DNA from 4 places in the Kitasatospora sp. NPDC048662 genome. Region 3 is predicted to be linked to each of the others. Evidence: riboswitches for the same ligand, from Rfam matches in the RefSeq annotation. Region 3 holds a riboswitch; each other region holds the start of a gene.
The links. A riboswitch is a leader RNA that binds a small molecule or an ion and turns the genes downstream of it on or off. The one in region 3 is predicted to bind cobalamin.

Region 1 (7,449 bases), on a different contig from region 3:
GGCCGTACCCGCCCCCGGCCTGGTCGGCCGGAGCACGGCGGGCACGGCATTCGGTGCGGTCGTTCGGCGCGTTTCCCCAGGTACGCGCCGGGCGGCCGCTTCCGTGCACTGCCTGTGACCGGCGTGTCGCTGAGACGTGAATCACCCGTGACCCGAGACCTCTTGGGGAACCGCACTTCGTCCGGTTACGGTCGTACACATAGCAGGTGCCCGACTCGGCAGGCAGGCGTAGTTCGACTAGCAGGCGGCTTGCCCAGATACCGGCAGGTCCCGATAGCATCCACCGGGACAGCAGCCGTCCCACACAACTCGATCCCCGCGGTGGCCCTCGTCCAGGGGCCATTCAGTGTTCCCGCGCGGGGCCCGCGACAAAAGGTCCTCGATGCCCATCAGCCCGTCCCCTCACACCTCCGCCCAGGGTTTCGTCCCCGAGGGTCGGCGTCCCCGCGTGACCATCGCGCGCGGTGCCACCCCCTGGTTCGTTCCCACGCTGGCCACCGCCGCCGTGACGACCGCCCTCACCCGGCGTTCCGGCAAGTGGGCCCTGGCGGCCGTGCCGGCCTGCGCGCTCAGCGCGGGCATGTTGTGGTTCTTCCGCGACCCCGAGCGTGAGATCGGCGCCGGCAGAGTGATCTCCCCGGCCGACGGCGTGGTCCAATCGATCGACGAGTGGCCGGACGGCCGCACCCGCGTCGCGATCTTCATGAGCCCGCTCAACGTCCACGTCAACCGCGCGCCGCTGGCCGGCACCGTGACGTCCGTCGAGCACATCGCCGGTGGATTCGTCCCGGCGTTCAACAAGGACAGCGACCGCAACGAGCGCGTCGTGTGGCACTTCGACACCGAGCTCGGCGACATCGAGATGGTGCAGATCGCGGGCGCCGTCGCCCGCCGCATCGTCCCGTACATGGACGCCGGCACCAAGGTCGAGCAGGGCGAGCGGGTCGGCCTGATCCGCTTCGGCTCCCGCGTCGACACCTACCTGCCGGCGGGCGTCGAGGTCGGCGTCACGGTCGGCCAGAAGACCACCGCCGGGGTGACTCGCCTTGACCGTGACTGATCCTGAGACTCTCGTGGGCCTCGGTGACGAAGAATCCACCGAGCAGCGCCGCCGCCGCTGGGCCCGGGACCGCGAACTGCGCGCGCCCCGCTCCCCGCAGCACCTCTCCACCGCCGACTTCCTGACGCTGGGCAACGCCGTCTGCGGCTTCCTGGCGATCTACTCGACCACCACCGGCATCCTGATGCCGCACCTCACCGGTGAGTCGAACGCCCCGGTCAAGCACAGCGCGGCCACCGTCGTCACGCTGCTGCTGGTCGGCGCCATGTGCGACCTCTTCGACGGCCTGGTGGCGCGCAAGCTGCGCTCCTCCGCGCTCGGCGCCGAGCTCGACAACCTCGCCGACCTGATCAGCTTCGGCATCGCGCCGGCGTACTTCGTCGCGGTCTGGGGCCTGGTCTCCTCCGGCTCCAACCAGCAACTGTCCGCGTTCATCGCGCTGACCGTGCTGCTGGCGGTGGTGCTGCGGCTTGCCAGGTTCTCCGCCGTGAAGATGCGGCCGGGGATCTTCCAGGGCATGCCCTGCCCGATGGGCGCCATGACCGTCATCGCGATCGTGCTGCTCGACCCGCCGTTCGTCCCCGGCCTGCTGCTGATCTTCGGCGTGGCCTACCTGATGGTCAGCCGGATCGAGTACCCCAAGCCGCAGGGCCTGCTGGCCACCGCGACGGTCGCCTGGATCGTGGTCTCCATCGGCTGCCTGGCGTCCTGGGCCGCGGGCCTGCCCGGCGGCGACACCCTGATGCACATCGGCGCGCTCGCCCAGATCGCGCTGGCCGCGATGGCGCCGCTGCTGGTCATCCGCCGCAAGGTCGGCGAGAAGGTGGGCGTGGTCCGCGCCCGCCGCGCGGAGAACCGGGGCTAGCCCCGAAGCCCGATACGCGAGAAGCCGCCCGCTCAGAGATTCTCTGGGTGGGCGGCTTCACGTATATCGCCTTCCGATTCGCGCAGTTCCCCGCGCCCCTGACGGGGCGCAGGACACCAGCGATTCTCGACAGGCGCGGAGCCGCTTACGCGCCGCCGGTGTGGACCGAGAAGGCGCTGCGGCGGGCGGCGCGGGCCACCGCCGGGTCGGGGTGGACGGAGGCGACGGCCGTCAGGACGCTCGCGGCACGGGGGTGGCCGGACTGGCGGGCCCGGTTGAACAGGCGGACGGGTTCGCCCGCCGACGCGCCCTCCACGTGGCCGACCAGCAGGTCGGTCTCCCCGTGGTCGAGCACGGCGGCGGCGGTGTCCACCCACAGCCAGGCGGCGTCCTCCGCGCCCAGCACGTCGGCCGGGGAGGCGCCCCCCTCGTCCAGCTGTTCGGCCAGCCAGAGCAGCGCGTAGGGCCGCAGGACGGCCTCCTCCACAGCGGCCCGGACGCCCTGCTCGGCGGTGGAGCCGGCCACCACCCGCAGTGCCTCGAAGGCGAGGCCGCGGACCAGCGCGTCCTCGCCGCGGGCGGCTTCGAGCAGTTCGGCGACGGCCCGGTCGGCGGGCCGGGCGGCGACCCAGGCGCGGAACTCGGCGCGGGCCGGTCCTGGGCTGTAGTCGGCGCAGGCGCTGAGCAGTTCGAGGGCGCTCTGTTCGATGTGCCCGGCGGCGGTCTGCGCGACGGTGCAGATCTCCTCCAGCTTGGCGCGCACCGCCCAGTGGCCGAGCGGGGAGAGTTCGGCGGCCTCGTCCCGCCGTCCGAGCGCGCCGACGGCGGCCAGGCCGTCGAGCATCCAGTCCAGCACGGCGGCCACGTCGGCGGGCGCGTGCGGGGTGTCGATCTGCGGCTCCCGGCAGGTGCCGCGGACGGCGGAGACCGCGGAGGCGGCGTGCGGGACCGGGGAGAGCGGGAAGGTGCCGCTGCTCGGGCCGAGGCGGCGCTCGTCGAGGCCGCGGCGGAGCAGTTCGAGCAGTTCGCTGTCGGCGACCGGCCCGTCCACCAGGTGCAGGAAGGACAGCAGCTGCGGGGCCTGGTCGACGGCCTGGCCGGCCAGCTGGGCGAACACCCCGCGCAGCGCGGCGGGCGGCACCGGGGCGAGCAGCGTCCAGGCGTCGAACAGCGCGGACCAGCCGCGGACCACGGCCTCGTCGTCGCGCTCCCAGGCGTGCAGCCGCCAGCCCGGCCCGGCGCCGCCGTCGCGGAGCTCGACCAGGCCGACCAGCAGCGCCTGACCCCAGGCGTTGGCGGCGGCGCCGACCGTCATGGAGAGGGCGCGGCCGGCGGCACGGGCGTCCTCGGGGAGGAGTTCGCCGCGCTTGTCGACCTCGGTGAGCTCGCCGGCCCAGCGGGCGACGCGGACCGCGTCGGCGAGCATCCGGCGGGCCAGCGGGGCGAGTTCGGCGGGTGCGGGGAAGCCGTCCGGGACGGGCACGCGGCCCCGTCCGGGCTTGGCGGGTACCCGGCGGCGGTTGGCTGCTGCGGGTACGGTGCCCTCCGCACGCCCGACGGCCGTTCCGGGCAGACGGGTCACCGTCGCACCGGTGCGGTGGGGCGGGTGCGGGGCATCACGGTCGCGCGGGTTCCGAGACGTCACGCCGTGCAGTCTTCCCCTTGCACGGGCCTTCTGTCACATCGGCTGCCGGGCTGTCTCGGCGTATTGTCCGAACCCTTCGAACGACGGAGGGACAGGCCGGTGCAAAGCGGGACGAATCACTCCGTTTCACGGCATGGACATGGCGCACATCGTGATCGCTCCGAAATGAGGACGCGGCGGGCCCGCTTCCGGTTCCCGTCGGGCCGTCACAGCAGCGGGGTGAGGAAGCGGCGCAGCGCCTCGGTGTACCCGGTCGGGTCGGCGTTCCACAGCGCCGCGTGCTGCGCGTGCGGCACCGGGTGCAGGCTCACCAGGTCGTCCCGCTCGGACGCCAGCCGCCGGGCGGCCGCCCACGGGGTGAGCGGATCGTCCGGGCTCTGCAGCAGCAGCGCGGGCGAGCGGAGGTCGGTGCCGGCCGCGATCCGGGCGAAACCGGCCAGGTCCACGCCGGTGCGGCCCTGCGCGGCGAGGGTGCCGAGCTCGGCGAGCATCGGGGACGCGCCGCCCCAGACGGCCGCCCGGCGCACCGAGTCCTCCCAGTCCAGCACCGGGGAGTCCAGCACCAGTCCGGCGATCTGCCCCCGGTGGGCGGAGTGCGCGGCGGTGTGCAGGGCGATGGTCGCGCCGACCGACCAGCCGCACAGCACCACGTTGCGCGCGCCGAAGTCCAGCGCGGTGCGGATCGCCGCGTCGACGTCCTGCCACTCGGCCTCGCCGAAGTGCGCCAGCCCGTCCGGCGGGGCGGGGGCGCCGGCGTCACCCCGGTAGGTGACCGTCAGGGAGGGCATCCGCAGCGAGCGCAGCAGCGGCAGGACGGGCAGCGCCTGCGAGCGGTCGGCGGCCGCGCCGTGGATCAGCACCATCCAGGTGCCGCGAACCCCGGAGGTGCGCCAGGCCGGGAAGGCGCCGAGCTCGCCGGCCACAACGGTCTCGGCGAAGTCCAGGCCGAGCGCGGTGCGCGGGTCACCGATCAGCACCCGGGGCGTGAGCCGAACCTCGGTGCCGACGGTCAGCGTCCCGTACTCGGCCCGCTCCAAGCGCCGGGTGACCTGCCCGCCCCCGGAGCCGAGCACCTCGCCGACCACGGCGTGGCCGCCCTCGTCCCACTCCAGCCCGTAGTGCCCGCGCCGGACGGTGTCCGCGGTCGCGGTCAGCGCCACCCGGCCCGGACCGAGCTCCAGCACGGTGACCGGCGGCTGCACGACCGCACCCGGCTGCACCACCTGGTCCGACACCTTCCGGCCCAGGAGCAGGAACGCCGCCGCTCCGGTCCCTGCGGCGGCGGCTGCGACAACGGCGGCGGTTCCCCAACGCATGGCGGTCTCCCGGGGGCTGACAGTCCTGTGCCCTCCAGTGCACCCGCCCGCAGGCCGTCCGGCGAATCGGGGCGGCACCGCGGGTGACGTGCCGGCGCGGGGCCGGCCGGATGGCGCGGGCCCGGTCGCGGACGTCGGGCGCGGGGTGACGGCGCAGTCGTCCAGCAGCCGGCGCCAGGGCTCGGACCAGCGGCCGGGGCGGGGCGGCGAGGGCGCCTCGGCGGCGGGCCGGCGCGCCGCGGCTGGGGCGGGGCGGTGTCCTACAGGGAGGCGGCCGCAGCGCTGAAGGCACTTGGTGCCCGGGCGCGCAGGGACGGCTCGGTCGGCAGGATCACGGCGGCGGCCCGGCGGAGGTGGTCCGGTCGGTGAGCTCCGCTCCGGGGGTGTCCAGGACGGCCTGCGGGTGGCGGCGGCCGAGCGGGGCGGTGAAGTTCACGGCGTGGACGGACGCGGGCAGTTTGCCGCGCTGCGGTCGCCGGTGGAGGCGACGCGGAGCAAGGGCGGATGCGCGCGACGGGCCTGGCGGCGGAGGCGTTGCGCGGGCGGGTGCGCCGAACGGGGGGCCGGGGTCAGTGCTTGCAGGCCTTGGCCTGGAACTCCGCCACGGGGACGGTGGAGGTGGAGGTGCTGCCGTCGGAGGCGGTGCGGTGGTAGCGGACGTTGCCCGGCGTGAGCTGCTCCAAGTCCTCCGGGGTGAAGTCGACGTGCGTCGACGACCGGGAGCTGTCCTTGGTCCAGCCGTAGAGGTGGTAGGTGGTCCCGGCGTCGAGTGGGGCGGCGGACTTGCCGGTCTCCCAGCCCTCGGCGGGTGCGTCCAGGGTCCAGGTGGTCAGCCCGGGCCGGAGGGCGGAGTGGGCGGTCCAGGTTCCGATCGTTTCCTCGTGGCTGCCCTCGCTGGTGTAGAGGGTCGCTCCGTCGATCCGGTCGCCGCAGACCAGCAGGACGCCCAGCGGGTGGCCGTCCTCGGTCACGGATATCCCGGCGACGGCGTCGCTCGGGACGGTGCACCCCGAGGTCGCGGCCAGCGCGGCCAGGACCGCGGCGATCTGCGCGGCGCGCCGGGCCAGTTGTCGCACGGTGTCTCCCCCGGTGTCCCGCCGGTCCGGACCGTCCGGGTGGCGAATGTGGCTGCATCCTAGGGCGTCCGGATGCGCTCTGACCTCGGCGCCGGCGGTGGGCCGGTGTCCGACGGGGTGTGACCAAACGCTCCGGCGGCCTCGGTTGACTGCCGCGAAGCGGGCGTGGTGGGATCTTCGGGCCAAACGGAGGCAAGCAGAGGAAGCCGGTGCGAGTCCGGCGCGGTCCCGCCACTGTGACCGGACACCCCGCGCGGGGGTGACCGGAAGTCAGGAGACTCTGGCCCCCGTTCCGTCGATCCAGGGCGCGGACCCTGAGTGAGGACACAACGCCATGCGGGCTGCCCCGTACCTGGTGGGCGCGGTCGCGGGGTATCTCGCGGACGCCCGGCTCGGAGACCCCCGGCGCGGACACCCCGTCGCGCTGTTCGGCACCGCCGCGGGACGGCTGGAGCGCCGGCTGTGGCGCGACCACCGCGGGGCCGGCGCACTGCACACCGCACTCGCCGTCGGCGCCGTCGCGGGCGGGGCGGCGCTCGCCGCGCGGGCCGTCCGTCGCTCGCCGCTCGCCGCGGCAGCACTGACCGCCGGTGCGACCTTCACCGTCCTGGGCGGGACGTCACTCACCCGGGAGGCCCGGGCCATCGGGCGTTCGCTGGCCGCCGAGGATCTGACGGCCGCTCGGGAACGGCTGCCGCACCTGTGCGGACGCGACCCCTCCGGGCTGGACGAGCAGCAGGTCGCCCGGGCGGTGGTCGAGTCGGTCGCGGAGAACACCGCCGACGCGGTCGTCAACGCCCTGGTGTGGGGCGGCCTGGCGGGCGTCCCGGGGCTGCTGGCGTTCCGGGCCGTGAACACGCTCGACGCGATGGTCGGCCACAAGTCGGCCCGCTACCGCCGCTTCGGCTGGGCCGCCGCCCGCCTCGACGACCTCGCCGGGTGGCCCGGGGCCCGGCTCACCGCCCTGCTGACCGTCGCCGCGTCCGACTCCCCCGCCCGGACCTGGCGGGTCTGGCGCCGGGACGGCTCCGCCCACCCGAGCCCCAACGCGGGCCAGGCGGAAGCCGCGTTCGCCGGTGCGCTCGGCGTGCAACTGGGCGGGACGCTGCGCTACGGCGAGCGCGTCGAGCACCGGCCGGTCCTGGGCGCGGGCCTCCCGCCGGTCGGCCCGGCCGACATCGACCGCGCCTGCCGCCTCTCCCGCCGGGTCGGCGCACTGGCCCTGGGCGTCACCACCGCCACGCGCTACCTGATCCTCGCCCGGCGCGGCCGGCGGTCGAAGTGACTGCGCCGCTGGACGCGGATCTCTGGAAGCGGCCGGTGCAATTGGATGTGACGGAGGGAGACTTCGGCATGCCGCCGTCTCCCGCCTCGCGCAGTTCCTCGCGTCCCTTGCTCCCGCGCGACGCGGCACTCGCGTGCGGGCGGGCGGTGCAACTGGCCCCGGCGTGGTGCGGCTTCGGCATGCCGCCGTCTCCCGCCTCGCG
Region 2 (7,449 bases), on a different contig from region 3:
TCAAGGCCGTCGCGCCCGGCGGTACCGGGCACTTCCTGCTCCCCAGCGGCGGCACCGTCCAACTCCCCGCCGCGCCACCGCCGATGCCCGCACCGGCAGCCCCGCTGCCCGTCGGACCGATCGCCGTCCTGCTGATCGGCGCGGCCGGCGCCGGCAAGACCACCGTCGCCCGCTACTGGGCCGAGCGCCGCCCCACCCCCACCGCGCACATCAGCCTCGACGACGTCCGCGAATGGGTCCAGGCCGGGTTCGCCAACCCGCAGTCCGGCTGGAACACCGCCTCCGAGGCCCAGTACCGCCTCGCCCGCCGCACCTGCGGCTTCGCCTGCCGCAACTACCTTGCCAACGGCATCTCCTGCATCATCGACGACGCCGTCTTCCCCGACCGCCCCGCGATCGGCCTCGGCGGCTGGAAACGCCACATCGGCCCCGGCATGATCCCCGTCGTCCTGCTCCCCGGCCTCGACCGCGTCCTCGCCCGCAACGCCCAACGCTCCGGCAACCGCCGCCTCTCCGACGACGAAGTCGCCCGCATCCACGGCCGCATGGCCGGCTGGCGCACCTCCGGCCTCCCCATCATCGACAACTCCAACCTCACCGTCCCCGAGACGGCCGCGGCGCTCGACCAGGCGATCCTGAGCCGGCTGCACCAACGCTGACCCCCTGCGGGGAGCTCCCTCCACCCGACCACACGACCCGAGACGAGCACAGCGCGAGGCCGCCCGGGGCAAACCGGCTGTGCGGGGGCTGTGGTGCGGGGTTTCCGCTGCGCGGAGGTTCGGCGGCCGGGGCCTTGGTTGTGTGGGTCTCTGCCGCATGGGTCTCTGCTGTGCAGGTTCTCCTCGTGCGGGCGTCCGCCGCGCGCTTGTGCTGGGTGGGGTGGTTGCGTCGCGGGTGGGCGGTGGGCCTCTGGGGTGAAGGGGTGTCGGTGGGGGCGGGGAGAATAGGGGGGTTGGACGGGATCGATCGAGGAGTTGACGCGGGTGCCCGAGGGGCATGTGGTGCATCGGTTGGCCGGGTTGAACGGGGAGCTGTTCGGGGGGCGGGCGGTGCGGGTTTCTTCGCCGCAGGGGCGGTTCGGGGAGGGGGCCGGGCTGCTGGACGGGCGGGTGCTGGACGTGGCGGAGGCGCACGGGAAGCATCTGTTCCTGGGGTTCGGGGACGACTGGCTGCATGTGCATCTGGGGTTGTACGGGAAGTACGAGTTCGGGGTGGGGGAGGCCCCGGAGCCGGTCGGGCAGGTGCGGTTGCGGATGGAGAACGAGAGCGGGTTCGCGGATCTGCGGGGCCCGACGGCGTGCGAGGTGATCACGCCGGGGGAGAAGGCGGCGTTGCACCGGCGGCTCGGGCCGGATCCGTTGCGGCCGGGCGAGGTGGGGGACGCCGCGTGGCAGCGGATCTCGCGGAGCGGGACGACGATCGCGGCGCTGCTGATGGACCAGAAGGTGCTGGCGGGTGTCGGCAATGTGTACCGGGCGGAGGTGCTGTTCCGGCTGGGTATCAGTCCGCACCGGGCGGGCCGTGATCTGCGTCGCGCCGAGTGGGACGCGATCTGGGCGGATCTGGTGGCGCTGATGCGTGAGGGGGTCGCGGCGGGGCGGATCGACACCGTCCGGCCGGAGCACACGCCGGAGGCGATGGGGCGTCCGCCGCGGGTGGACGACCACGGTGGTGAGGTGTATGTGTACCGGCGGCAGGACCAGCCCTGCCTGGTCTGTGAAACCCCGGTGCGGACCGAGGAGTTGGCGGCCCGGAACCTGTTCTGGTGCCCGCGCTGCCAGCAGTCCTGACGGGCCGTCATCACGGAGGGTAATGACAAAGCCTTGACGCAAGGTTGACCGGCCCTTGGGCGAGGGCCCCGGAGCGCGCTACCTATTGTCGGGTCCATGCCCGTGCAACCGTTCCGGGGCCCGCGCCCGACCCCGGCCCTTCCGGTCCTGCCGTACCGCAAGCCCACCAAGGGCCGCGACTACTGGGTGCTGGACGACGTCCTCCCGGACCCGGACGCGGTGCGCGCCCGGCACCTGGCCCGCACCGACTGGGACGAGGGGTACCCGCACAAGCCGGAGTCCTGGCCGGGGCTGCGGGCGATGCCCGGCCTGGAGCCGGACGAGTTGGCACACGTCGAGAAGCTGGTGCGGGAGACCGTGCAGGTGCCGCGGATCTGGGCGCTGAGCGAGGCCGAGGGCGGCACGTTCAACCACAACTGCGTGCAGGTGGTGGGGGCGGGGGAGTGCGAGCCGCGCCCGCACACCGATTCGCGTTCGCTGTGCCGCTACGCCGCCGTGCTGTACCTCAACCCGAACGTGCCGAAGCGGTGCGGGACGAGTTTCTACCGGCAGAGCCTGCCCGGGGGCCGGCTCGGCGGGAACACCGTGGTCGCCCCGCACAACAACCTGGTGGACGCGCTCGGCACCCGTTTCGTCCCGCCGGACTCGTTCACCGAGGACCTGGCCGTCCCGCACCGCTACAACCGGCTGCTGCTGTACACCGCCAACCTGATGCACACCGCCACCGAGTACTACGGCGCCACGCTGGACGAGAAGCGGATGACCTGCGTGTTCTTCTGGATGGCGTGACGCGCCGTCAACCGGCCGGGTGGGAGTGATCTGCGACACCCGCGGACGGGTCCGGTCTTGCCGCTGCGCCCGGGGCGGTTCTACGGTGGTCGGGCCGTGGTGTTCGGGAAGCCGGTGCACTGTGCCCGTCACAGGAGTCCGGAGCGGCCCTCGCCACTGTGATCGGGGAGTCGTCGGCTCCCACCTCGTGCCACTGGCCGTTCGCGGCCGGGAAGGCCGGGCGCCGACGCCGAACACCCCGTCAGCCAGGAGACCGGCCACGGCATCTCACGAAGTGATCCACGAGGTGCTGGAGCGTGATGCGCGGATGACCGCGTCCGATTCGACCATGCCCGGAAACGTCCCGGGCTCCCCTCTTCCTGCTTTCCGCTGGCGTCGCGAGGACACCTGGCGCACGGCCGGCCTGATGGCGGTGATCCTGGCCCTGCACGTGGCGGCGTTCGGGACGCTGCTGTTCCTGGTGGTGCCGGAGAAGTACCAGGTGGGTACCCAGGTGTTCGGGGTGGGCCTGGGCATCACCGCCTACACCCTGGGCATGCGGCACGCCTTCGACGCCGACCACATCGCGGTGATCGACAACACCACCCGCAAGCTGATGGCGGACGGCCGCCGGCCGGTCTCGGTGGGCTTCTGGTTCGCCCTCGGGCACTCCTCGATGGTGGTGCTGATGGCCGCGCTGGTGGCCGGCGGGGCCGCGCTGGCGGGCACGCTGATGGACAAGGACTCGACGACCCATCAGGTGCTGGGCACCATCGGCACCACCGCCTCGGGGGCGTTCCTGTACCTGATCGCGGCGCTCAACCTGGTGGCCCTGCTGGGCATTCTGCGGGTGTTCCGGGCGATGCGGGCCGGCGTGTACGACGAGGCCGAGCTGGAGAAGCACCTGAACTCCCGGGGCTTCCTGGCCCGGGTGCTGAACCGGGCGACCCGGTCGATCACCCGGCCCGGCCAGATGTTCCCGGTGGGCATGGTGCTGGGCCTGGGCTTCGACACCGCCACCGAGGTCACTCTGATGGTGATGGCGGGTTCGGGCGCGGCGTCCGGCGTGCCCTGGTACGCGATCGCCTGCATGCCGCTGCTGTTCGCGGCCGGGATGAGCCTGTTCGACACCCTGGACGGCACGTTCATGAACTTCGCCTACCAGTGGGCGTTCTCCAACCCCGTCCGCAAGGTGTACTACAACCTGACCATCACGGGGCTGTCGATCGCAGTGGCCTTCGTGATCGGCACCATCGAGCTGGTCACGGTGCTGCACGACAAGTTCGGGCTGGACGATCCGGTGTCCGGCTGGATCGCCGGACTGAGCCTGGACAACGTGGGTTTCGTGATCGTCGGCCTGTTCGTGGTGGTGTGGGCGGCGGCGATCGGCTACTGGCGGATCGCCCGCCGTTCCAAGGCGTTCTCCGGAGCGGGCACGTTCTGACGGAACGTCAACCGGCGGCCAGGATCAGCGTTCCGGCGACGGCCAGCCCGGCGCCGACCACCTGGACCCGCAGCAGGCGTTCCTTGAGCAGGCCGCGCGCCATCAGCGCCGTCACCACCGGGTAGAGCGAGGCCAGCACCGCCGCCACCGCGACCGAGCCCAGCTGGGTGGCGGCGGTGTACAGGCCGTTCGCGGCCACGTCGGCGACGCCGACGGCGGTCAGCGAGGGCAACGAACGGGCCGCGCCGCGCAGTTCGAGCGGCTCCCGGCCGGCGGCGGCGGCCAGCATGCCGATGCCGACCACCGCGTTGGTCAGTCGTTGCACGCACAGCGTCAGCAGCAGGCCGCCGTCGGCGCCGGCGTGCCCGATCAGGGCGAGCGCCGCGCCGAACGCGAACGCGGCGGAGAGGGTGAGGACCAGGACCCGGCGGCTCACGGCCGGTCCGCCGCGCTGCGGGCCGCCGGCCAGCGCGACCCCGGAGATCGCCACCAGGATCCCCAACCCCTGGACGGCGCCCGGCCGTTCACCGAGGAACAGGCCCACCCCGATCGGCACCAGCACGCCGACGGTGGCCAGCGGCGACACCACGCCCATCGGCCCGAGCGCCAGCGCCCGGTAGAAGGCGAGCAGCGCGATGGGCCCGATCACCCCGGCCGCGACGGCGTACCAGAGCGCGGGCCCGGCGTCCGTCCAGCCGCCGGTGGCGGTGACGGCCAGTACGAGGACCAGGGCCGCCGCGGTCTGCGAGAGCACCACCACGCCGAGCGCGGGCAGGCGGCGGGTGATCGCGCCGCCGCCGTAGTCGGCGACGCCCCAGAGCAGGCTGGCGAGCAGCGCGAAGGCGGCGCTCATGAGGGCGTCGGGCGGGGAGCGGGGGGCAGCATGATGGACTCCGCAGTACAGTCGGTGGATCTGTCCTGCCGCCGCAGCATAGTTCAGCCAACTGAACCGACCCAACTAAAATATTGGACTCAAGCGTGCCGGAACCCGATCTCGTCACCCAGGCCCTCGCCCGCAACCTCAAGCGGCTGCGCACCGAGCGCGGCCACACCCTGGACGCCCTCGCGGCCCGCTCCGGCGTCAGTCGCGGCATGGTGGTCCAGATCGAGCAGGCCCGCACCAACCCCAGTGTCGGCACCGTGGTCCGGCTCGCCGACGCCCTCGGCGTCTCGATCGCCCGACTGCTCGACTACGACGAGACCTCGGTGGTGCGGATCATCCCCGCCGAGGAGGCCGTGCGGCTGTGGAGCGGCCCGGAGGGCGGCAGCGGCATCCTGCTGAACGGCATCGAGGCCCCCGGCCCGCTGGAGCTGTGGACCTGGCACCTGCGGCCCGGCGAGACCCACGCCTCCGACCCGCACCCGGCCGGCACCGTCGAGATCGCCCGGATCGACGAGGGCGAACTCACCCTGGTCCTCGACGGCCGCGCCCACCTCATCCCGGCCGGCTCCACCGCCTCCTACGAGGCCGGCACCGCCCACAGCTATCGCAACGAGGGCACCACCGACTGCCGCCTCACCCTGGTGGTCTCCGTCCCGGCGCCGGCCGGCAAGTGACACCGGGCAAGTGCCACCGGCCCAGCGGCGCCGGGCAGGCGACACCCGGCAGGTGGCGCCCGGCGGCGGTTGAGCACGGCGAAGGGCCCCGGGAGTTCGCCGACTCCCGGGGCCCTCGCACGCCGGTGCTCAGCGGGTCTCGCGGAACTCCACGTGCCGCCCCGCCACCGGGTCGAACTTCCGCAGGGCGATCCGGTCGGGGTTGTTCCGCCGGTTCTTGCGAGTCACGTAGCTGAAGCCCGTCCCCGCCGTGGACCGGAGCGTGATCACCGGTCGCAGCTCGCTGCGCGCCATCTCGAACCTCCCAATCCCGGCAACGATTGCCGTTTTCAGGTGGCCACAACGCTTCCCCGGCCCGTCGCATTCCCGCCCACGATCGGGCCCGTCCCGACGGGCGGCCCCCCGGAGCGGTTCGTAGGCTCGGAGACATGTCCGACGCGCACGCCGCCCGACGCGAACGCCTCCGCGAGTACTGCAGCGCCTCCGGAGCCGATGCCGCGCTGATCACGCGCGCCGCCAACGTCCGCTACCTCGCGGGCTGTCCGCCGTGCGGTGCCGCGCTGCTGCTCACCCGGGAACGCGCGGTGCTGGCGCTGCCGCAGGACGTGCCGCCCGAGGAGTCGGTCGAGCGCGAGGTGGACGAGGAGGTGACGCGGCTGTCGGCGCCCGCCGAGACGGACGCCGCGGTCGCCGCCGCCGAGGCCGCCGCCCGGCTGCGGGTGCGGGACCTCGCCGTCGAGGAGCACGACCTGACGGTCGCCCGGCACCGCGCGGTCGCCCGCGAGGTCGAGCCCGCCCGGCTGCTCGACCTGGACCGGGCGGTGGAGCGGCTGCGGGTGGTCAAGGACGAGCACGAGCTCGCCGACCTGCGGATCGCCGCCGAGATCGCCGACCAGGCGCTCGGCGAGCTGCTCGAATCGATCCTGGTCGGCCGCACCGAACGCCACCTGGCGATGGAACTGGAGCGCCGGATGATCGACCACGGCGCCGACCGGGCCGCCTTCCCGGTCTCGGTCGGCACCGGCAGCCACTCCGGCCTGGAGCGCCACCAGCCCACCGACCGCCGGGTCGAGGAGGGCGATTTCCTCACCGTCGCCCTGGGCGCGCAGTACCGCGGCTACGGCATCTCGACCGCCCGCACCTTCGTGATCGGGGCCGCCCCCGCGTCCTGGCAGGTCGAGTTGCACCGCCTGGTCTTCCGGGCCCAGCGGGCCGGCCGGGAGGCGCTCGGGCCGGGCGTCGAGCAGCACGTCCCGGACGATGCGGCCCGGTCGATCCTGCAGGCCGCGGGCCACGGCGAGCACGCCGTCCACCCGCTCGGGCACGGCATCGGCCTGGAGATCAGGGAGGCTCCGCGCCTCGGGCCCGCCGACATGGGTAAACTGGACAATCGCGTGCCGGTCACCGTCGGTCCAGGAGTGCATCTCCCGGGTCGCGGCGGTGTCCGGATCGAGGACACGCTCGTGGTGCGGCCTCCCGAGGAGGGCGGGCCCGAGCTGCTCACCATCACCACCAAGGAGCTCCTCGCGCTGTAGCCCGACGGGCCGCGGCGGCGCTCTGCTTGGTGTTCTTTGACAGCGGACATATCAGGAGTAAGTGCGCCCGTGGCTACCACGAACGATCTCAAGAACGGCATGGTCCTCAAGCTGGACGGCGGCAAGCTCTGGTCCGTCGTCGAGTTCCAGCACGTCAAGCCCGGCAAGGGCCCGGCCTTCGTGCGCACCAAGCTGAAGGAGGTCCTCACCGGCAAGGTCGTCGAGAAGACCTTCAACGCGGGCATCAAGGTCGAGACCGCCAACGTCGACAAGCGGACCATGCAGTACTCCTACCGCGACGGCGACGCGTTCATCTTCATGGACATGGACACCTACGACCAGGTTCCGGTCGACT
Region 3 (7,449 bases):
GCCGCCCCCGGACACCGCGCCCGGGCGATCTCCACCGTGCTGGTCGCCACCACCCTCGGCGGCGTCCTCGGCCCCAACCTCGCCGCCCCCACCGGCGACCTCGCCGAGGCCCTGCACCTGCCCCGACTCGCCGGACCGTTCCTGCTGGGCGGCGTGGCCTACGCCGCCGCCGCGCTCGTCCTCGCCACCCGGCTGCGCCCCGACCCGCTGCTGCTCGCCCGCGCCGCCGCCGCGGCGGCCCCGGCCGCCGAGACCCCGGCGGACACCGCCGACGGCACGTCAACGGCCCGCACCCGCAATCGCGTCCTGCTCGGAGCGCAGGTGATGGTGGTCACCCAGCTCGTCATGGTCGGCGTGATGACCATGACGCCCGTCCACATGCACGACGCCGGACAGGGCACCGCCGCAGCCGGGTTCGTCATCGCCCTGCACGTCGCCGCGATGTACCTGCCCTCCCCGCTCACCGGACGCCTGGTCGACCGGCACGGCCCGCTCACCGTCGGCGCCGCCGCCGGACTCACCCTGCTCGCGGCCGGCGTGCTCGCCGCCCTCGCCCCCGCAGGCTCCCTCCCGCTGCTCGCCCTCGCACTCGTCCTGCTCGGCCTCGGCTGGAACTTCGGCCTGGTCTCCGGCACCGCGATCCTCACCGACGCCGTCCCGCTCGCCACCCGCGCCAAGACCCAGGGCAGCGTCGACGTCGCCATCGCCATCTCCGGCGCCACCGGCGGCCTCGCCTCCGGCGCCGTCGTCGACCTGGCCGGCTACCCCGTCCTCGCCTTCGGCGGCGGCCTGGTCGCCCTGCTGACCCTCCCCGCCCTCGCCACCGCAGCCACCCGGGCCCGACGATGACGGACCACCAGACCCCCCAACTCACCATCGACGGACGCGGATTGCTCTGCGTCACCCTGCTCCTGCGGCTGCGCGCCGCCATCGCCGACGCCCCCGCCGGCACCCTCGTCCACATCCACGCCACCGACCCCGCCGCCCCCCTCGACCTCCCCGCCTGGTGCCACCTCACCGGCCACCACTACCTCGGCCCCGTCACCACCGACACCTACGCCCTGCGCCTGACCGCCAACCCCACCCCCACCCGCCCCGACGCCCCCTGGCACCGCCCGACCCCCTGACCGCCCCCGGCCGGGCCGCCACTCGCGCGGCCGCCGGGTGCACCAACTGCCGTGGGCCCGACCGTCGGACGGGAGCGCTCCGGGCCTGCCACCACGTCCTGCTCCCGTCGTCGCCGAGGCCTGTGCGCTGCGACTCACGCCGCCCCGCCCCGCGTGGACGCCCCGTGGCGTCGTCCGGCAGGCTGGCGGCCCCCTTGACCGCCGGGCGGACTGAGCACCTCCGGCGGGGATATAGGCTGGTCGGGCAGCGGTTCGCACCCGTCCGAGCCAGGGCAGGGGCGTCGTAAGAGGGAACCTGGTGCGAGTCCAGGACTGCCTCGCAGCGGTGAGCGGGAACGACCGCCGTCACACGCACTGGGCCCGACCGGTCCGGGAAGCGACGGCCAGTAGGCAGGCCCTCCACGGGAGATGTCCGCGAGTCCGAAGACCTGCCGCCGCCCGCAGCGCCCACCGGTGCCGCGGATCGCCCAAGCCGCGACTCGCGAAGGAGAGTTGACGTGGCAGATCAGACCGTCGCACCCGTGGTGTCCGCCGCCAAGCCCGCGCAGGCGTCCCAGGTGACGCTCGCGCACATCATGAGTGAGCACGACACCAATCTCTACGGCACCATCCACGGCGGCGTGGTGATGAAGCTCATCGACGACGCCGCGGCCGCCGCTGCCGCCCGGCACGCCGAAGGCCCGGCCGTCACCGCCGCCGTGGACGGCATGACCTTCCTCGCCCCCGTCCGGGCCGGCGACCTGCTCACCGCGCACGCCGAGCTGGAGCGGGCCGGGCGTACCTCGATGACTGTCCACGTCACCGTCACCGCCGAGCGCTGGAACGCCACCGGCCCGGTCACCCGGGTCGCCACCGGAAGGCTCACGTTCGTCGCCATCGACGCCGACAGCCACCCGCGCCCCGTCCCGGCCCTGCTCGAACCCGCAGCTGCCTGACACCTCGTCACCACCCGAGCCCGAGCCCGAGCCCCGAGCCCGAGCCCCGAGCCCGAGCCCCGAGCCCGAGCCCCGAGCCCGAGCCCTGAGCCCCGAGCCCGGAACGCCGTCCCACCTGGCGTTCCGGGCTCGCGGCTTTGAGTGATCACCATCACGTGGGGACAAACCGCATCATTGCGGACGGCGTGTGATCGACATGTTCCGTTCAAGCTCCGATTACCCCACCATGGCAGCGTGTGCCCGCCTACGCGCGTAGCGCAGGCGCACCCGCACCCCCATGGTTCCTGTGGTTCGAGGAGATTGACAGATGATCAGAACGTGGAAGGCCGCCCGCCCGCTGGCCCTCGCCGCCACCGCACTGGTGGTCGCCGCCGGCGCGAGCGCCGTCCCGCAGCACGCCACCGCGGCCACCCCCAAGAACGCCGCCGCGGCCGCCGCCACCACCCCGAAGCGGGTGCTGTTCGACAACACCAAGGCGGAGACCGCGGGCAACGCGGACTGGATCATCTCCACCAGCCAGCCCGACCCGCTGGCGCAGAACGCCAACCCGAGCAGCGAGACCAGCTGGACCGGCGCCATCTCGGCCTGGGGCGTGGCCCTGCAGAAGACCGGCAACTACAGCCTGAAGACGCTGCCCGCCGGCAACACCATCACCTACGGCACCGGCGGCGCGCTCGACCTCGCCAACTTCGACGAGTTCGTGATCCCCGAGCCCAACATCCGCCTCAGCGCGGCCGAGAAGACCGCCGTGATGACGTTCGTCCAGAACGGTGGCGGCCTGTTCCTGATCTCCGACCACACCCAGAGCGACCGCAACAACGACGGCTGGGACTCCCCGGCCATCATCAACGACCTGCTGACCAGCAACGGCGTCAACAACAACGACCCGTTCGGCTTCTCCGTCGATCTGCTGAACATCACCACCGACAACCCGCGGGCGATCTCCGCCACCGCCGACCCGGTGATCAACGGGCCGTTCGGCACCGTCACCGGCTCGATCATCCGCAACGGCACCACCTTCACCCTCAAGCCCGCCGACAACCCGAACGTCAAGGGCCTGGTCTACCGCACCGGTTACAGCGGCAACACCGGCGCGGCGTTCGCCACTTCGACCTTCGGCAAGGGCCGGGTGGCGATCTGGGGCGACTCCTCGCCGATCGACGACGGCACCGGCCAGTCGGGCAACACCCTCTACAACGGCTGGAACGACCCGGCCGGCACCGACGCCGCGCTCGCCCTCAACGCCACCGCCTGGCTCGCCCAGGGCAGCGGCTCCGGCGGCAACACCGGCTCGGTCTCCCTCGCCAACCCGGGCGCCCGCACCGCCACCGTCGGCACCGCGACCAGCCTCCAGCTGTCCGCCACCGACACCGCCGGCGGCACCCTCGGCTACGCGGCCACCGGCTTGCCCGCCGGACTGACCGTCAACCCCGCCACCGGCCTGATCAGCGGCACCCCCACCACCGCCGGCACCAGCACGGTCACCGTCACCGCCACCGACTCCACCGGCCCGTCCGCCAGCGCCACCTTCACCTGGACGGTCACCGCGAGCGGCGGCACCACCTGCACCCCCGCCCAGCTGATCACCAACCCCGGCTTCGAGAGCGGCAGCACCTCCGGCTGGACCGAGACCAACAGCGGCGGCTCCAGCACCATCAACAGCAGCACCAGTGAGCCCGCCCACAGCGGCACTTACGACGTCTGGCTGGACGGCTACGGCGCCACCAACACCGACACCCTCGCCCAGACCGTCACCCTGCCGACCGGCTGCGCGAACTACAACCTCAGCTTCTGGCTGCACATCGACAGCGCCTCCTCCACCACCACCGTCTTCGACACCCTCACCGTCACGGCCAACGGCACCACCCTGGCCACCTACTCCAACGTCAACGCCGCCGCCGGCTACCAGCAGCGCACCTTCAACCTCGCCGCCTACGCCGGTCAGAGCGTCACCCTGAAGTTCACCGGCGCCGAGGACTACACCAAGCAGACCTCCTTCGTCCTCGACGACATCACCCTCAACGTCTCCTGACGCGACGTCGGAGCCCCGGACCGGCCCCACCCGGTCCGGGGCTTCCTCGTTCGGTCACATCTGCTTCGAGATCCGAACTGCTTTGTGAAGGTCTTGCCATGAGGATCTTCACCTTCCTAGACTGCGGCCACCATGGCCGGGCGCGTCCATGTCACAGACTTGGGGGAGGGTCGAGTTGAAGCGTTTCCGCTTACTCGTCGCGGGCAACGCGGTTTCCGCGTACGGCAGTTATCTGAACATGGTCGCGCTCAACGTCTTCGTCTACCACCTGACGGGCAGCGCTCTGACGGCCGGTCTGTACATGGCGGTGCGGCTGCTGACCAGCGTGGCGTCCGGGGTCGTCGCGGGCGCCCTCGCCTCGCGGATCCCGCGCAAACGCCTCATGGTGGGCGCGGACCTCACCCAGGCCACCGCGTTGGTCCTGCTGCTGCTGGCGCCGTCGGGCGCCCGCGTCGCGCTGCTGTTCGCGCTCGCCGTCGTCGCCGGCGCCTGCTCGACGGTCTCCGGGGTGTCGCTGCGCAGCGCGGTGCCGGAGATCGTCGGGGCGGAGCTGCGGACCAGGGCCAACAGCCTGCTGGCGACCGGCCGTTCGCTGGCGATGGTGGCCGGGTTCGGCTCCGCGGGCATCATCGTCGCCCAGCTCGGCTACCGCTGGGCCTTCGCCCTCGACGCGCTGTCGTTCGTCGTCTCGGCGAGCGTGCTGCTGTCGCTGCCGATCCGCACCGAGGCCGCGCGGAAGAGCGAGGCCGCGGCGGAGGTGGCGAAGGCGGAGCAGGACGGCGGCGGACGGTGGGCCACGCTGATGCTGCTGCGGTCGATGCCCGTCGTGGCCGTGATGGTCCTCGTCCGGGCGGTGGACGGCCTGGGCTCCTCGTCCCACAACGTGGCCCTGCCGGTCTACTCCGATGCGCTCGACCACGCCCATCCGGCCGCGTTCATCGGCCAGTTCTGGGCGACCTGGGCGATCGGCAACATCGCCATGCAGCAGATCCTGTCCCGCTGGAGCTCCCGGACGGGCCACAGCCCCGGTGAGCGGATCTTCGCGCTGGGCGCCTGCGTGATGTCGGCCGCGTTCATTCTCGTCTTCAGCGGGCTGCCGACCGTCCTCGCGGTCGTCGTGGCCCTGGTGGCCGGCATGGCGGACGGCCTGACCGAGGTCGCCTACGTCTCGCGGCTCCAGACCACCCCGGACGCGCAGCGGGCGCGGCTGTTCGGCCTGTCGGCGTCGGTGGAGAACCTGGGCTTCGGCCTCGGCATGATCCTCAGCGGCGCGTTACTGGAACACTTCTCGCCGCTGCAGGTGGTGGGCGGCCTCCACGGACTCGCGATCCTCCTCTGCGTCGGGTTCCTGCTGCTGCTGGTGCGGGGCGCGGCAGCACGCCGGGCCACCCCAGCAGCGGGACGGGCAACCCCGGCGGACGGCGCGGCGCCTGAGCCGGAGAAAGCGGCCGACGGCCGGGTTCGCGCCTCCGAGGGAGGACGGGCATGACCGCTCCCGCCGACCGCCGGGTCGCCGTCATCGGCCTCGCGCTCCGCCTGCCCGGTGCCACGACCGAGGACGCCTTCTGGCGGCTGATCCGCGACGGCGAGGACCGCATCCGGCACTTCACGGACGAGGAGCTCGCCGCCGCCGGAATCCCGCCCGAGAAGTACCGGGCACCGGATTTCGTGGGCGCGAGCGCCGTCCTGGACGACGTCTCGCATTTCGACGCACCGTTCTTCGGCATGAGCGGCCGAGAGGCCGCCTACACCGATCCGCAGCACCGCCTTTTCCTCGAAGTCGCCTACCACGCACTGGAGAACGCCGGTTACCCGCAGGAGCGGCCGGGTGAGCGCATCGGTGTCTACGCCAGTACCGGGTACGAGCTGTATTCGCTGCAGACCTACCTGCTCAACAACGTGCTCCCGGCGGCGCCCGCGGAGGACTGGCTCTCGCGCCTGCAGATGATGATCGGCAACTACCCCGATTTCACCGCCACCCGCGCCTCCTTCCGGCTGGGCCTGACCGGACCGTCCTTCAACATCCAGACGGGGTGCTCCAGTTCGCTCGTCGCGGTGCAGACCGCCGCGCAGGCGCTGCTGGGCGGTGAGACCGACCTCGCGCTGGTCGGGGCCACGGCCATTCACACGCCGCAGGTGCTGGGCTACCAGTACGTCAAGGGCTCGATCCTGTCGAGGACGGGCCGCCTGCGGGCGTTCGACGGGTCGGCGGACGGCACGGTCGGTGGCAACGGTGTGGCGGCGATCGTCCTCAAGCGGCTCGACCGTGCCGTCGCCGACCGGGACACCGTCCACGGCGTCATCAGCGGGTGGGGCGTCAGCAACGACGGCGCCGCCAAACACACCTACACCGCGCCCAGCGCGGTCGGCCAACAGGTGGCGATCCGAAGGGCGTTGGAGACGGCCGGGGTCGGCGCGGACGAGATCGGCCTGTTGGAGACCCACGGCACCGGCACGCTCAAGGGCGACCCGATCGAGTTCGACGGCGCCACCGCGGCGTTCCGCGTCGACACCGACCGCACCGGCTACTGCGCGATCGGTTCGACCAAGGCCAACATCGGTCATCTGGACGTGGCTTCGGGCCTGGTGGGCCTGATCAAGGCGATGCTCGCCGTGCGGCACGGGGTGATCCCACCGCTGGCCAACTTCGAGCACCCCAATCCGGCGATCGACCTGGTCACCAGCCCCTTCTACGTCCCCCGCGAGGCCCGGCCGTGGCCGCGGGACGGTCGCCCGCGCCGGGCCGGGGTCACCTCGCTGGGCGTGGGCGGCACGAACGTCCACGTCCTGCTGGAGGAGCCGCCGCCCGCGACCCCCGCGCCGGACGGCGACGCCCACCCCTCGCCCGGCGTCCTGCTGGTCTCCGGACGCGACCCGCAGGCGCTCACCGCCAACGCCCGCGCCTTCCGCAGCCACCTGCGCCGGCACCCGGACACGTCCCTGCCCGACCTGGTCACCACCGCCGCCCTCGGCCGCACCCACGGACGGCACCGGATCGCCGTGCGCGGCGACAGCCCGGCAGCGCTCGCCGACGCGCTCGACCGCTGGCTGACCGGCACCGCCCCCACCGTCGGCGGACGCGGCCCGGTCTGGTCCGGCCTCGCCCCGCGCGAGGGCGCGACCCCCGTCGGCTTCCTGTTCGCCGGACAGGGCAGCCCCTCCCGCGGCATGGCCGCCCCCTTCGACCGCAGGTTCCGGGCAGTGGCGGACGTCCTCGACGCGTGCGAGGCGCAGTACCGCCGCGAGTACGGCACACCGCTGCTGGACGCATTCCGCGCCGACGCCGAAGCCGCCGAGCACGAGACCTGGCCGACCGGCACCGCACAGCCCGCCCTGTTCGCCCTCCAAGCCGCCC
Region 4 (7,449 bases), on a different contig from region 3:
TGGGCCTGCCGATGCTCCAGCTGTCCCGGCACTCCTTCGACGCGGACGGCGCGCCGGTGGAGTGGGTGCGGTCCATCTACCGGGGGGACCGGTACAAGTTCACCACGCGGCTGAAGCGGCCCGCGTAGCTCCCACCTCCGGTTTCGGGACGACCCGCACGACGCGGGTGCAGCGGCCCGCGTAACGCGTAGTTGACAGGGTAGTGACACAAGTCACTGCCCTGTCCTACTCTCGCGGGGACCTTTCGATCACCGAAGGTGCTGCCCGGCGGACGCACAGCGATGTGCGGTGCGGTGCCAGTGAGGTGACTCCTCGTCATCCGGGAGCCGCTCGTGTCGTCTCAATCCCCATCCGCGGGCGCACTGCCCGTGCTCTCCCCCGCCCGGGTGCTGGCCGGCCTGTGCCTGCTGGTGCCGATCGTGGTGGTGCTGTGGGTGCCGTCGTACAGCAAGACCGACCCGGTGCTCGGCGGTATGCCGTTCTTCTACTGGTATCAGCTGATGTGGGTGCCGCTGTCGGCGGTGTTCACCACCTCCGCGTACCTGCTGCTGCGCCGTGACGAGGCGGCCCGCAAGGCCGCCTCGGCCGAGCCGCTCCCGCTGCCGTCCCAGCCGGACGGGGGTGCGCAGTCGTGAAGCACGTGGACTGGACCGCGATGACGGTCTTCCTGCTGTTCTTCGTCGCGGTCACCGTGATGGGCTTCCTGGCCTCGCGCTGGCGCCGGGCGGACGACGCGCAGCACCTGCACGAGTGGGGTCTGGGCGGCCGCAGCTTCGGCACCTGGATCACCTGGTTCCTGCTGGGCGGCGACCTGTACACGGCGTACACGTTCATCGCGGTGCCGGCCCTGGTCTACGGGGCGGGCGCGGCGGGCTTCTTCGCGGTGCCGTACACGATCATCGCGTACCCGCTGGTGTTCCTGATCCTGCCCCGGCTGTGGTCGGTGTCGCGGGTGCACGGCTACGTGACGACGGCGGACTTCGTGCGCGGGCGGTACGGGTCGCGCGGGCTGTCGGTGGCGGTGGCGCTGACCGGCATCCTGGCGACCATGCCGTACGTGGCGCTGCAACTGGTGGGCATCCAGGCGGTGTTGGACGTGCTGGGCGTGGGCGGCACCGGGAACTGGTTCCTGCAGGACCTGCCGCTGTTCCTGGCGTTCGGCGTGCTGGCGGCGTACACGTACTCGTCGGGGCTGCGGGCGCCGGCGCTGATCGCCTTCGTCAAGGACACCCTGGTGTACGTGGTGATCCTGGTCGCGGTGATCTACATCCCGATGCGGATGGGCGGCTACGGGCACATCTTCGACGCGGCGGCGCACAAGTTCACTCCGGACCCGGTGACCCACAAGGCGCCGGGTTCGCTGATCACCGGGCCGGCGGGGCAATGGTCGTACGCGACGCTGGCGTTCGGGTCGGCGCTGGCGCTGTTCATGTACCCGCACTCGGTGACGGGCGTGCTGGCGGCGAAGTCCCGCAACACGGTGCGCCGGAACATGGCGATCCTGCCGACGTACTCGCTGATGCTGGGCCTGCTGGCGCTGCTGGGCTTCATGGCGATCGCCGCCGGGGTGAGCAGGGGCGACAAGAAGTTCAACGCCCAGCTGGCCGTTCCGCAGCTGTTCGCGGACATGTTCCCGAGCTGGTTCACCGGGGTGGCGTTCGCGGCGATCGGGGTGGGCGCGCTGGTGCCGGCCGCGATCATGTCGATCGCCGCGGCGAACCTGTTCACCCGCAACGTCTACAAGGAGTTCCTGAAGCCGGCCGCGACACCGGCCGAGGAGACCCGGGTGGCGAAGATCGCCTCGCTGCTGGTGAAGGTCGGTGCGCTGGCGTTCGTGCTGCTGATGGACAAGCAGGCGGCGATCAACATGCAGCTGCTGGGCGGCGTGTGGATCCTGCAGACCGCGGTGGCGCTGGTGGCCGGCCTGTTCACCCGGTGGTTCCACCGCTGGGCGCTGCTGGCCGGTTGGGCGACCGGCATGATCTACGGCACCTGGAAGGCGTACGGGGTGTCCTCCCCGGCCACCGCGCACTTCGGCGGGTCGGCCGCGAAGATCCCGGTGATCGGCGAGATCGGCTACATCGGCCTGACCGGGTTCGTGCTGAACCTGCTCGTCGCGGTGGTGCTGACGCTGGTGCTGCGGGCCCTGAAGGCCCCGGAGGGCCTCGACGAGACCTCGAAGGCCGACTACTCCGCGGAGGCCGGCGACGAGGCCGTGGAGCGGGCCCCGCAGCCCACGCTGGCGCACTGACGCGTGCGGGGGCGCAACCGGCCCCCCTGTGCGCCCTTGGGTCGCGCCGTTGCCTCAGTGGACACTGGGGTGACGGCGCGATCATCTGTTATGACAGGCGTTTTCGGGAGAGACCGGGAGAGACGAGCACCACCGAAGCAGCACCGACAACGGGGAGCCACCGCCAATGACCGACCTCACCACGGTACGCAACGGACACCGCGCCCAGACCGACGGCGGACGGCGGCTGCCGTCGGTCCTGATCGCCACCCGGCACGGCGAATCCACCGCCAACGTGGAGTTCCGGCACGCGGACTCCACCGGCGCCCTGACCGTCCCGATCACCTGCCGGGACGCCGACATCCCGCTCTCCCTGCGCGGCCAGGCCCAGGCCCACGACCTGGGCCGCTGGTGGGCCGCCCTGCCGCCCGCCGACCGGCCCCGCTCGGTGTGGTGCTCCCCGTACGTGCGCACCGTGGAGACCGCGAGAATCGCCCTGGCCCAGGCGTCGGGGCTGGGCGCCGTCCCGGTGGGCCTGCCGGTCCGCTACGACGAGCGGCTGCGCGACCGCGAGTTGGGCGTGCTGGAGATGCTCACCAAGGCCGCCATCGAACGCGACCACCCCGCCGAGGCGGAACGCCGGCGGCGGATGGGCGAGCTGTACTACCGGCCGCCCGGCGGCGAGTCCTGGCTGGACGTGGCGCTGCGGGTGCGCGGTCTGCTGCGCGACCTGAACGAGGAGGAGGCCGGCCGGCCGGTGCTGCTGGTCGCCCACGACTGCACGGTGCTGATGCTGCGTCATGTGCTGGACCGGCTGGGCGAGGAGGAGCTGCTGGCGCTGCCGCCGGTGGGCAACTGCTCGACCAGCGTGTGGCGGGCCCGCGAGGGCCGGCTGCGGCCGTCCGGCTGGAACCAGACCTCGCACCTGTCCTGAACGGCCGTCAGGCGGGCTGCCGCTCGGCGGCCCGCCCCGGCCCCCCGGGTCCGCCCGGGCCGCCGAAGGCCCGCCGGTAGGCCTGCGGGGTGGTGCCGAGGCGGCGGCCGAAGTGGTGCCGCAGGGTGGCGGCGTTGCCGAAGCCGCAGCGGGCGGCGACGGCGTCCACGCTCTCGTCGGTGGACTCCAGCAGGCGCTGCGCGAGCAGCACCCGCTGGCCGGTCAGCCACCGGTGCGGGGTGGTGCCGGTCTCCTGCTGGAAGCGCCGGGCGAAGGTGCGCGGGGACATGTGGGCGTGCCGGGCGAGGTCGTCCACGCTGACCTCCCGGTCGAGGCGGCGGCGCATCCACTCCAGCGTCCCGGCCAGCGAGTCGCCGTCGCTCTCGGGCAGCGGGCGGTTGATGAACTGCGCCTGCCCGCCGTCGCGGTGCGGGGCGACCACCATCCGGCGGGCGATCTCCCGGGCCACCTCGGCGCCCTGCACCTTGCGCACCAGGTGCAGGCAGGCGTCGATGCCGGCGGCGGTGCCGGCCGAGGTGATCACCGGGTCGTCGTCCACGTACAGCACGTCGGGTTCGACGGTGGTCAGTGGGAAGCGCTCGGCCATCAGGTGGGCGTACTGCCAGTGCGTGGTGCTGCGGCGGCCGTCCAGCAGGCCGGCGGCGCCGAACAGGAAGCTGCCGGAGCAGATCGACAGCAGGTGCGCGCCGCGCGCGTGGGCGGCCCGCAGCGCCTCGCACAGCGCCTCGGGGTAGTGCTCGCGGATGCCGGTGGCGGCGGCGATCACCAGGTCCGCCTCGGCGAGCCGCTCCGGGCCGTGGGGCACCTGCACCGCGAAGCCGGCGTGGGTGCGCATCGGGCCGGGCCGGTCGCCGACCAGGCCGAACTCGTACCCGGGCAGGCCGGCGGCGCTGCGGTCCATGCCGAACACCTCGCAGGCCACGCCCAGTTCGAAGGGGTGGATGTCCTCCAGCACGATCACCGCGACGTTCTTCAGCATCGGCCCAGCATGGCAGTGGCGGGATTTCGCGGCAACGGCGCGTTCCTGCCAGCACTGCCCCACCCCTGACCGGGACCTGGCCGAACCGCGCCGCGAGCCGTCCGGCACACTGTCCGGGTGCACTCCCCGACCGTCCGCCGCGCCCCGGACCACGATCTCGCCGGAGCCGGGGAGGTCGGCGTCGAAGCCTTCGCCGGCGACGGCCGCACCCGCCCCGGGTCCGGCCACGCCGAGCTCCTCCGGGACACCGCGCGGCGATCGACCGCAGCCGGGAACCCGAGCTGGCCGGGATGGCGTCCTCCACCCGGCCGCAGATGACCGCGGCGCACCGGATCTACGATGCTCTGGGCTTCCTCCGCGCCCCCGAGCGGGACTGGGAGGCGGCCCCGGGCGTGGACCTGATGGTCTGCACGATGCGGTTCTGAGGCGGTTCTGCGACGGTTCTGCGGCGGTTCCCTGGTGGCTCCGGCGTGGTTTCCGTTGTCTACGCGCGGCACCTCTGACGCGACACGCGCTACTACATCTGGTGCCGCCAGCTCCAGCCGCCACAACATGTATGCTCGACCTCGCTGTCGAAGCAGGGGAACCCGGTGCGAATCCGGGACTGCCCCGCAACGGTGAGCGGGCTGTAGCGACGCCCGCGCAGTCCGAGGACCTGCTGACGGTGTGCGACACGGCATCCCCGCAGACGCCATGCAGCACAGCTTTGCCGTCCGGCCTCGCGGGCGGGCCGGGGGTGGGTCTTTCGCGCGCCGATCGAGCGTTTTCGGCGTGCCGTCCTCCCCTGCCGCACGCGCGCCACCGGACACCTTGAGCCACGTCCGCCGCCGCCACAGGAGAGAGTGCGCCTTGACCGTCGCCGCCTCAGTCACCCTGCCGTCCCAGGGTTCCGCCGACGCCTTCACCGACCCCGGTGCGGCGCTGCTTCGGCTGCTCACCGACCGCAGCACCGACCTCCCCCAGGTGGACCCCGGCCACGTCGCCGCCGCCGCGCTGCGCGGCCGCCACGCGGGCTCGGACTTCGCCGAGCTGCGCGGGCTGGCCGTGGAGGCCGCCGCGTCGATGATCGCCGAGGACCCGCAGTACTCGAAGCTGGCCGCCCGCCTGCTCGCGATGGAGATCGCCGACGAGGCCGCCTCCCAGGGCGTCACCTCGTTCTCCGCCTCGATCGCCGTCGGCCACGCCGAGGGCCTGATCGGCGACGCGACCGCCGAGTTCGTCGCCGCCCACACCGAGCTGTTCGACTCGCTGATCGACGCCGCCGGCGACGACCGCTTCGAGTACTTCGGCCTGCGCACCGTGCAGTCCCGCTACCTGCTGCGCCACCCGATCACCCGCAAGGTGGTGGAGACCCCGCAGCACTTCCTGCTGCGCGTCGCGGCGGGCCTGGCGGTCGGCACCTCCGAGCAGTCGGTGCTGGAGGTGGCCGAGCTGTACAAGCTGATGAGCCGCCTGGAGTACCTGACCAGCTCCCCGACGCTGTTCAACTCCGGCACCCGGCACCCGCAGATGTCCTCCTGCTACCTGCTGGACTCGCCGCTGGACAACCTGGACTCGATCTACAACCGCTACGCGCAGATCGCCCGGCTGTCCAAGCACGCCGGCGGCATCGGCCTGTCCTACTCGCGGATCCGCTCCCGCGGCTCGCTGATCCGCGGCACCAACGGCAAGTCGAACGGCATCGTCCCGTTCCTGCGCACCCTGGACTCCTCCGTGGCGGCGGTCAACCAGGGCGGACGGCGCAAGGGCGCGGCCTGCGTGTACCTGGAGACCTGGCACGCCGACATCGAGGAGTTCCTGGAGCTCCGCGACAACACCGGCGAGGAGGCCCGGCGCACCCACAACCTGAACCTGGCGCACTGGATCCCGGACGAGTTCATGCGCCGCGTGAACGCCAACGAGGACTGGTCGCTGTTCTCCCCGGCGGACGTCCCCGAGCTGGTCGACCTGTGGGGCGCCGACTTCGACGAGGCCTACCGCAAGGCCGAGCTGGCCGGCAAAGCCGTGCGCACCATCCCCGCGCAGACCCTGTACGCCCGGATGATGCGCACCCTGGCGCAGACCGGCAACGGCTGGATGACCTTCAAGGACGCCTCCAACCGGGCCGCCAACCAGACCGCGCTGCCGGGCCGCACGGTGCACTCCTCGAACCTGTGCACCGAGATCCTGGAGGTCACCGACGACTCCGAGACCGCGGTCTGCAACCTGGGCTCGGTCAACCTGGGCGCGCACGTCGCCCCGGGCGCCTCCGCCGACGACCTGATCAACGCGATGGACTGGGACCGCCTGGACGCCACCGTGCGCACCGCGGTCACCTTCCTCGACCGCGTGATCGACATCAACTTCTACCCGACCACCGAGGCCGGGGCGTCCAACTCCCGCTGGCGCCCGGTGGGCCTGGGCGTGATGGGCCTGCAGGACGTCTTCTTCAAGCTCCGGCTGGACTTCGACTCCGCCGAGGCCAAGGCCCTCTCCACGCTGATCGCCGAGCGCATCATGCTCACCGCGTACGAGCGCTCCGCGGACCTCGCCGAGCAGTTCGGCCGCCACGAGGCGTACGGCGAGACCCGCGCGGCCCGCGGCGAGCTGCACATCGACCACTTCGGTGCGGCCACCCCGCAGTGGACCGGGCGCTGGGACGCGCTGCGCGTCCGGATCGCCGAGACCGGCCTGCGCAACTCGCTGCTGCTGGCGATCGCCCCGACCGCGACCATCGCGTCCATCGCCGGCGTCTACGAGTGCATCGAGCCGCAGGTGTCCAACCTGTTCAAGCGCGAGACGCTGTCCGGCGAGTTCCTCCAGGTCAACCCGTACCTGGTGCGCGAGCTGAAGGAGCTCGGCGTCTGGGACCAGCAGACCCGGGACGCGCTGCGCGAGGCCAACGGCTCCGTGCAGGACTTCAAGTGGCTGCCGGAGAACGTCCGTTCGCTGTACCGCACCGCGTGGGAGCTGCCGCAGCGCGCCCTGATCGACCTGGCCGCCGCCCGGCAGCCGTACATCGACCAGAGCCAGTCGCTGAACCTGTTCATGGCGGCGCCGACCATCGGCAAGCTGTCCTCGATGTACGCCTACGCCTGGAAGGTCGGTCTGAAGACCACCTACTACCTGCGCTCCCGCCCCGCGACCCGGATCGCCCAGGCCGCGTCGGGTGCCGCCCGCACCGCCGCGCCCGTGCCGGTGCAGACCCCGACCCTCAGCCAGGCCGAGCAGGACGCCATCGCCTGCTCCCTGGAGAACCCCGAGTCCTGCGAGGCGTGCCAGTAATGAGCTCCGAAGACCAGAAGA

Region 1: linked by a shared signal. The riboswitch ahead of ACZ6R9_RS22940 (cobalamin biosynthesis protein) and the one ahead of ACZ6R9_RS12365 (acyl-CoA thioesterase) in region 3 are both predicted to bind cobalamin.
Region 2: linked by a shared signal. The riboswitch ahead of nicT (Nickel transporter NicT) and the one ahead of ACZ6R9_RS12365 (acyl-CoA thioesterase) in region 3 are both predicted to bind cobalamin.
Region 4: linked by a shared signal. The riboswitch ahead of ACZ6R9_RS07680 (ribonucleoside-diphosphate reductase subunit alpha) and the one ahead of ACZ6R9_RS12365 (acyl-CoA thioesterase) in region 3 are both predicted to bind cobalamin.

What each region holds. Positions count from the first base shown of each region.
Region 1 is NZ_JBVJHA010000008.1:222,802-230,250, reverse strand. It holds gene ACZ6R9_RS22965 (phosphatidylserine decarboxylase) at 383-1,060, shown strand; gene ACZ6R9_RS22960 (CDP-alcohol phosphatidyltransferase family protein) at 1,047-1,925, shown strand; gene ACZ6R9_RS22955 (hypothetical protein) at 2,071-3,570, opposite strand; gene ACZ6R9_RS22950 (alpha/beta fold hydrolase) at 3,777-4,886, opposite strand; gene ACZ6R9_RS22945 (hypothetical protein) at 5,456-5,962, opposite strand; cobalamin riboswitch at 6,136-6,265, shown strand; gene ACZ6R9_RS22940 (cobalamin biosynthesis protein) at 6,297-7,247, shown strand.
Region 2 is NZ_JBVJHA010000011.1:158,997-166,445, forward strand. It holds gene ACZ6R9_RS26300 (AAA family ATPase) at 1-659, shown strand, start outside; gene ACZ6R9_RS26305 (Fpg/Nei family DNA glycosylase) at 984-1,790, shown strand; gene ACZ6R9_RS26310 (DUF6445 family protein) at 1,887-2,579, shown strand; cobalamin riboswitch at 2,660-2,855, shown strand; gene nicT (Nickel transporter NicT) at 2,908-4,002, shown strand; gene ACZ6R9_RS26320 (EamA family transporter) at 4,010-4,855, opposite strand; gene ACZ6R9_RS26325 (helix-turn-helix domain-containing protein) at 4,981-5,559, shown strand; gene rpmG (50S ribosomal protein L33) at 5,689-5,853, opposite strand; gene ACZ6R9_RS26335 (aminopeptidase P family protein) at 5,988-7,094, shown strand; gene efp (elongation factor P) at 7,164-7,449, shown strand, end outside.
Region 3 is NZ_JBVJHA010000003.1:397,585-405,033, forward strand. It holds gene ACZ6R9_RS12355 (MFS transporter) at 1-849, shown strand, start outside; gene ACZ6R9_RS12360 (sulfurtransferase TusA family protein) at 846-1,127, shown strand; cobalamin riboswitch at 1,359-1,577, shown strand; gene ACZ6R9_RS12365 (acyl-CoA thioesterase) at 1,625-2,062, shown strand; gene ACZ6R9_RS12370 (putative Ig domain-containing protein) at 2,370-4,094, shown strand; gene ACZ6R9_RS12375 (MFS transporter) at 4,270-5,583, shown strand; gene ACZ6R9_RS12380 (type I polyketide synthase) at 5,580-7,449, shown strand, end outside.
Region 4 is NZ_JBVJHA010000002.1:379,139-386,587, forward strand. It holds gene ACZ6R9_RS07650 (GntR family transcriptional regulator) at 1-128, shown strand, start outside; gene ACZ6R9_RS07655 (DUF3311 domain-containing protein) at 333-635, shown strand; gene mctP (monocarboxylate uptake permease MctP) at 656-2,251, shown strand; gene ACZ6R9_RS07665 (histidine phosphatase family protein) at 2,418-3,164, shown strand; gene ACZ6R9_RS07670 (GlxA family transcriptional regulator) at 3,172-4,164, opposite strand; gene ACZ6R9_RS07675 (hypothetical protein) at 4,455-4,589, shown strand; cobalamin riboswitch at 4,681-4,841, shown strand; gene ACZ6R9_RS07680 (ribonucleoside-diphosphate reductase subunit alpha) at 5,014-7,428, shown strand; gene ACZ6R9_RS07685 (ribonucleotide-diphosphate reductase subunit beta) at 7,428-7,449, shown strand, end outside.